3 regions of the Actinoplanes awajinensis subsp. mycoplanecinus genome follow, and region 1 is predicted to be linked to each of the others. Evidence: riboswitches for the same ligand, from Rfam matches in the RefSeq annotation. Region 1 holds a riboswitch; each other region holds the start of a gene.
What was found. A riboswitch is a leader RNA that binds a small molecule or an ion and turns the genes downstream of it on or off. The one in region 1 is predicted to bind cyclic di-AMP.

Region 1 (2,252 bases):
TACGCCCCCGCCCAGTCCCGCGAGGAGATGACCGCGGCGCTGATGTTCGACGCGCTCAGCGCCACTCCCGATCGGGACGCCGCGCTGGCATACTTCCTCGGTCAGCTGCCCCCCGGCGCCATCCGAGCCGCCCTGGACGTCCCACCGAAAGAGACGTGACCGCACTCCTGCTGGGCGCCCTAGGGCTCACCCTCTCGCTGGCCGTACCGGGCGTGCTGGCCGGCGCGCGCTGGCCGGACCGTGCCCCGGTCGCCGCCGTCCTGCTCTGGCAGGCGCTGACGCTGACCGCGGTGCTCTGCGCGCTCGGCGTGGTCCTCGCCGCCCCGGAGGAGATGACCCGGGCGTCCGGCGCGGACCACCCGTGGACCGTCGCGGCGCTGGTGTTCTCGCTGGTGGTGGCCGCCGTGATCGTGATCCGGCTGCTGATCTCGCTGGTCAAGGTGAGTGTCCGGGCCCGCGCCCGGCGCGCCCGGCACCGGATGCTCGTCGACCTGCTGGACCGGGTGGAACGGCACCGCGAGCTGGGCGGGGCCGAGGTGCGGGTGCTCGACGGGGCGTTGCCCCTCGCCTACTGCGTGCCGGGGCGGGAGCCGCGGGTGGTGCTCAGCGACGCGGTGCTGCGGATTCTGGACCGGGCGCAGGTGGACGCGGTGCTCGCCCACGAGCAGGCGCACCTGCGGCACCGGCACGAGCTGGTGATGGAGTCGTTCACCGCGTTCTATCAGGCGGTGCCGCGGCCGTTGCGCAGCCGGGCGCCCCTCGACGCGGTGCACCTGCTGCTCGAGATGGTCGCCGACGACGCGGCTCGCCGGCGTACCGGGCCGGTGCCGCTGCGGGAGGCGCTGGCCCGGCTCTCCGACGCCGTACCCCTCGCGGAGGAGGCCCCGGCCGACCCGGCGGGTGAATCCCGGCGTCGCCGTCTCGACCGGCTGGCCGGTCCGGCGCCCGGCTCGACCGGCCTGTCGGTCCTCGCCGGCCTCGCCGCGGCGGGTCTCCTGGTGTTACCCACGGTGATCCTGGTGGTGCCCTGGCTCGGCCGGGCCCTGGACGCCTGGCCATTCCGCTCACTCTGAGTGTTGGTTAGTGTGCGTGCGGTTTCCCCCCTCACGCATGCTTTTGTTGCCTGCATGATCCGAGTACGGTGATCCCCGGTTCGGCAGCCCCCCATCGTCCATCCGGCCGATCTGACGAACCACCGCCTAATCGCCGCGAGGCGAGCCGGGGACCCACGCACCCGGGGTGAAGCCGCGTTCGCGCGGCCGGGCGTGCTTCCCGCCCGAACCCGTCAGCTAACCCGGTCGGCGGCCGAGTGGGAAGAAAGGACAACGCACCTACGTGAAACGGATAGGCGCGCGTGGTGTGCTCCGCAGTGTTCTCTGCGCGGCCGCCACAGCCGGACTCGTTCTCACCGGTCCTGTCGTTGCCCACGCCACGCCCTCGCCGGGCAGCGTCGAGACCCAGATCGACAAGCAGTGGAACGAGCTCGAGCCCGTCATCGAGGACTACAACGACGTGCACGGGAAGCTGCTCAAGCTGCAGAAGCAGCAGAAGCAGCTGAACAAGACGCTCGCTCCGCTGCAGAAGCAGGTCGACGCGGCCATGACGGACGTCCGTGGCCTGGCTGCCGACGCCTACATGCAGGGTCCGCCGAGCACCATCGGGGCGATCCTGAGCGGCAAGCCGACCGGCCTGACCGAGAAGCTCTCCCTTCTCGAGCAGCTGGCCAGCAAGCGCACGGCGTCGATCCAGGGCGTGGTGAAGCTCCGCGACAAGTACGCGACCGACAAGGAGAAGGTGGATGCGCTGGCATCCGAGATCTCCACTCGGGACACCGACCTCAAGACCAAGAAGTCGGCGATCGAGAAGGAGATCACCTCCCTCCAGAAGCTCCGGATCAAGGCTTATGGCGCGTCCGGCGCGAGCGACGGGCCGTTCAAGACCGGTCCGTGTCCGGTCGACTACACCAACGACAAGGGCGGCCGTGCCGCTCAGCGTGCGTGTGACCTGATCGGCAAGCCCTATGTCTTCGGCTCCGAAGGTCCGAACAGCTACGACTGCTCGGGTCTGACGAAGGAGGCCTGGGCGGCCGTCGGGGTGCACCTCGAGCACTACACGAAGGATCAGTGGGGCTCCGGGAAGTCGGTCAGCCGCAGCGAGCTGCAGCCCGGTGACCTGGTCTTCTACTACTCCGACGTGCACCACGTGGCCATCTACATCGGTGGCGGCATGGTGGTTCACGCACCGCACACGGG
Region 2 (2,252 bases), on a different contig from region 1:
AGGAAGCCGGCCGACGAGTCCGCGGTGAGCAGCGCGCTCAGCGGGCCCAGGCGGCCCATCGAGTACGCCTGCTGGGCGTACTGGTTCAGCGCGGCCTGCTGCGGGCCGAGGGCCGCGTCCAGCTTCTTCAGATCGGCGGAGAGTTTGGTCTGCTGCGCCTTGGACGCCTTCAGCTTGGCCTTCGCCGTGACGTAACCCTTGGAGGCGTCTTCGAGTTTGTCGAGCAGGGACTTCGAGCCACCCTCCCCGTCGTCACCGGACTCACCGGGCGCGGCGAGCGGGCGGGGGGCCGCGGCCGCCGGCGAGGCGGCGCCGGTGATCCCGCAAGCGGCGACCAGCAGCGCGAACACGGCCACCCATCGTCGCCGCGCAGTCACATGCTGCACTGGCTATTTCCTTCCGTCGGCCGCCGGTCGGGTTAGCTGACGGGTTCGGGACGAAGGAAATCCCTACCGCAATTGTGCGGATTCACCCCGGAAGAAACGTGGATCCCCGGCTCGCTGCGTGTGCGATTAGGCGGCGGTCCCCACGCGGGAACCGGGACCGACCATACCCACTCGATCGACGATTCAACAGTTCCGGTACCGAATGCGACGGCGTGGTCACCTGTCGTGATGCGATTACAGAAAGTCGTTGATTGGTAACCCTTTTATTGCTTTTCCCGATCCTGATACCACGCGATATCTCAGGTAAACTGGCCGCCGGTCCTGCCAGGACGGCACCGCCCCCGAGTTGCCGGCAGGCCGCCGCCCAATCGTCGTCAGACGAACCGGGGAACCAGGTAGTTGGGGTGAATCCGCTCTATGCGGTAGGGATAGCTTCCGTCCCGAACCCGTCAGCTAACTCGGTCGGCGGTGACTAGGAAGGATTGTTGATGACCGCACGTCCCCGCCGGTGGCTGATGCTTGCCCTGGCGCCGCTCGTGGCCACCGCGATGTTCGTCGCACCGGTCATGCCGGCACACGCCGCTCCCGGCGGCAGTTCGTCGACCCCCGACGAAGGCCAGGCGAGCGACGACCTCTCCGATCAGATCGAGACCACCAACCGGCGGTTCGTGAACGCCAAGGCCGCGGTCGCGGCCTCGAAGAAGAATCAGAAGGCGCTGGCCGCCCAGATCAAGACCGCCGAGGCGCGCCGCGACGCGCTGACCCCGGAGGTCAACCAGATCGCCCGCCAGCAGTACCAGATCGGCAATCTGAGCTCACTGAGCTTCCTGCTCCGCGCCGACTCCTCGTCCGACTTCCTGGACAAGGCGGTCACCCTGGAGGAGATCAACAAGCTGCACGACGCGAAGCTGCACGAGCTGAACTCCCTGCTCGAGCAGATCACGTCGGACAAGACCCGCCTGGACGCCGAGGTCAAGACCGAAGAGCAGCAGCTCTCGGTGCAGACGAAACTGCACGACTCGGCCGAGGGGCAGCTCGAGCTGCTCGGCGGCGGCACCGGCATCAACAAGACCATCACCGAGGGTTTCGTCGACGCGAAATCCCCGATCGCCTCGCCGGCACCGCGCAACTCCAGCGGCGGTTTCTCCGCGGAGTCCTGCAACCAGATCGACCCGACGACCAACGGGTGCATCACCAAGCGGACTCTGCATCTCCTCAAAGAGACGAAGAAGGCCGGCTTCAATCTGTTCGTCGGCTGCCACCGCGACGGCGGCCCGTTCGAGCATCCCAAGGGCCGGGCCTGCGACTGGTCACTGCAGAAGACCGGGTTCTCGGCGGCGCACAACGACAAGATGATGCGGTACGGCAACGACCTCACCGCGTTCCTGGTGCGCAACGCCGACCGGCTCGGCATCTACTACGTGATCTGGTACAAGCAGATCTGGTTCCCGGCGACCGGCAACTGGCACGCCTACCACGGGCCGAGTGATCACACCGACCACGTGCACGTGTCCCTGCTGTAGCCACGCGGGCAACGAGAACGGCCCCCCACCCTTTCCGGGTCGGGGGCCGTTCTCTGTTTCGTACGCTAAAAAATCAGTGCGTCGTGGCGCGCCGCACCGGAGCGCGACCGGCCGGCTGGGTCGGCGCCGGACCGGCCGGGACCGCCGTCGGGATCGCCATGGTCACCGGACGGACCTGGGTCACCTCGATCTCCTTGCCGTGGTGCATCAGCGTGAGCCGGGCCGAGCCGCCACCGTTGCGCAGCGAGTAGGTGACCTCGTCGGCGGTGACGTTGACCCGCAGCCGCAGCCCGTGCCAGAGCAGCGAGAAGTCCAGGTTGTTGATCCGGCTCGGCAGCCGCGG
Region 3 (2,252 bases), on a different contig from region 1:
TCACCGCGCTGACCCGCCGGGACGACTTCGTCGGCGTCCAGGTCCAGGGCGCCGAACGGATCCAGCAGCTCGTCGTCCCGCGTGTCGTCGAGCACCCGCCGGGCGAGGAGATCCCGCCCGCGATGATCCGCGGCTCGGTCACCACCCTCGCGGCGCAGTCACCGGCCGCGCCGCTCGACCTGCCCGAGGAGCTGACCGCGGAGCTGGTGCGCCGGCTGCGCCGCAAACCCGCCGACGCGGTCCGGATCGCGGTCGGGCTGCGGATCGCCGAGACCTGGCGGCTGCCGGACGGCTTCGAGCTGCCGCTGGTCTACGACGTGGCGCCGGGCAAGACCCAGGGGTACGTCACCGACGAGACCACCGGCGCGCCGCTCAGCGCGCTGCACGCCTGCCGCAACCACCACCTCACCGGCGCCCTCGACTGGTGCACGCACTGCCTGAACCCGACCTGCCGGCTCTGCTCCGAGGCGGTCCGCCCGTGCCGCCTGTGCCAGGGCACGGTCTGCGGCGACTGCGTGGCCACCCCGGACGGCCGCTGCCCGGCCTGTGCCGCTCTCACCAAGGTCGGCATGTTCCAGCGCGGCCGCTACGGGGTGTCCGCGAGCGGCGCCGTGTGGCACGGCGCCGCCACGAACGTCCAGGTGACCGTGCGTCAGGAGCGCAACTACTGGTCCCTCGAGCGCTGGGACCGCTACGACCGGGTCACCTTCCCGCTCGATCCGCACACCGTGCAGACCCTGCGGGGCTGGCTGGCGTGAGCGGAGGTCAGAGCCGGATGCGCTGACCGGGGAAGATCCGGCTCGGGCTGCTCAGCCGGTCCTTGTTGAGCGCGTAGAGCGCCCGCCAGCCTCCCTTGACGTGATAGCGCTTGGCGATCTTGGCGAGCGTGTCACCAGACTTGATCACGTAGGTCTTGCCGCTCGCCTTGGCCTTCTTCGCGGGCTTGGCGGTCGCCTTCTTGTAGACGCCGGCCTTCTTGCCGCACACCGGCCACGGGCTCAGGCCGCGCTTCGCGTACAGCTTGTTGGCGATCTTGATCTGTTCGGCCTTGGTGGCCTTGTCGGCGGTCGAGGCGTACCTGGCCCCGCCGTTCGCCTTCCACGTGCCGCGGTCGAACTGCAGACCGCCGTAGTACCCGTTCCCGGTGTTGATGTGCCACCTGCCGCCGGACTCGCACTTGGCGACCACGTCCCAGTTGACGCTGGCGGCCAGGGCCGGAGCTGCCGGTGCGAGCAAGAGGCCCGCTCCGGTCACGCCGGCGGTCACCAGGCTGAGGGCAGCAAGGCGCGTTCGTCTACCGATCCGAGACATGGAAATTCCTCCACGCCTACGAGGTGAGCTGTCGGGTTCGGGCAGAGTGGCCCGGCCGTCCTATGCGGCTTCACCCCAAGACGCGCCCCCTGTCACCCGTTTCGGAAGCCGGCCGACTCCCGAACCGTGCGCGGTGCGCGCCGGAAAACGTGGTTCCCCCGCTCCTGCCATCTCTTCGTGTCTGTGGATCGGCGGCAGGACTCGGCGGTCCGTCCACAGTGCCCGCCATCGCGGGACGACCGACGGTAACCACACCGGACGGGCATCGACCAAGTTTTACGTACCTAATAGTGACGTTCTTCACGGTATTGGACCGATTTGATCTTGTTCGTGACCTGGAATGACAGGCATTTCCGACACCCGAGGTTCCGTCCCTCCTGTCGTTATGCCGCAGCTCCGGCAGAAGGCGCGGAACCGGCGCCGGTCACCGTGCGTCGAACACCACATGACCGATCTCCGGCCGCGCCGGGCCGCGCTGCTCACCGTCACCGCCGCCCTCACCCTTTCCGGGTGTTCGAGCACCCCCTCCGGTACGACCGTCCGCGCGGTCGCCGGCACTCTGCCCGACCATTACTCGTACGTCGTCACGGCGAGCTGTGGCGAACGCGCCGTGATCGGTACTTTCCGCATCGTGGTCCGTGACCGCGACGTCGTGGTCTCGGCGGAACCCGCCGACCCGGAGTCGACCGTGCAGGTGCCGCTCGCGTCGTTCCCGACCCTGAAGTACATCGTCGAGCAGGTCGAGTCGGCGGAACCGGACGCGGTGGTCGAGTTCACCACCGACGCGGCCGGCCGCCCCGCCCACGTGTCGATCGACCACCGTCCGAACGCCATCGACGACGAGGAGTGCTACGACATCACCGACATCCAGCCGCTGCCGTCCGCCCCGGTCGCGTCGCGCTGACCCGGGGCCCGGGTGCCGGCCAGTGACTGTCCCTGGT

Region 2: linked by a shared signal. The riboswitch ahead of ADL15_RS20240 (coiled-coil domain-containing protein) and the one ahead of ADL15_RS07585 (C40 family peptidase) in region 1 are both predicted to bind cyclic di-AMP.
Region 3: linked by a shared signal. The riboswitch ahead of ADL15_RS29220 (LysM peptidoglycan-binding domain-containing protein) and the one ahead of ADL15_RS07585 (C40 family peptidase) in region 1 are both predicted to bind cyclic di-AMP.

What each region holds. Positions count from the first base shown of each region.
Region 1 covers NZ_LLZH01000031.1:5,054-7,305, reverse strand. Annotated here, with positions in the region: gene ADL15_RS07595 (BlaI/MecI/CopY family transcriptional regulator) at 1-159, shown strand, start outside; gene ADL15_RS07590 (M56 family metallopeptidase) at 156-1,073, shown strand; cyclic di-AMP (ydaO/yuaA leader) riboswitch at 1,187-1,319, shown strand; gene ADL15_RS07585 (C40 family peptidase) at 1,360-2,252, shown strand, end outside.
Region 2 covers NZ_LLZH01000178.1:79,932-82,183, reverse strand. Annotated here, with positions in the region: gene ADL15_RS20245 (coiled-coil domain-containing protein) at 1-386, opposite strand, end outside; cyclic di-AMP (ydaO/yuaA leader) riboswitch at 392-529, opposite strand; cyclic di-AMP (ydaO/yuaA leader) riboswitch at 738-869, shown strand; gene ADL15_RS20240 (coiled-coil domain-containing protein) at 875-1,909, shown strand; gene ADL15_RS20235 (glycoside hydrolase family 65 protein) at 1,983-2,252, opposite strand, start outside.
Region 3 covers NZ_LLZH01000281.1:143,059-145,310, forward strand. Annotated here, with positions in the region: gene ADL15_RS29215 (hypothetical protein) at 1-758, shown strand, start outside; gene ADL15_RS29220 (LysM peptidoglycan-binding domain-containing protein) at 766-1,266, opposite strand; cyclic di-AMP (ydaO/yuaA leader) riboswitch at 1,310-1,515, opposite strand; gene ADL15_RS29225 (DUF6174 domain-containing protein) at 1,757-2,215, shown strand.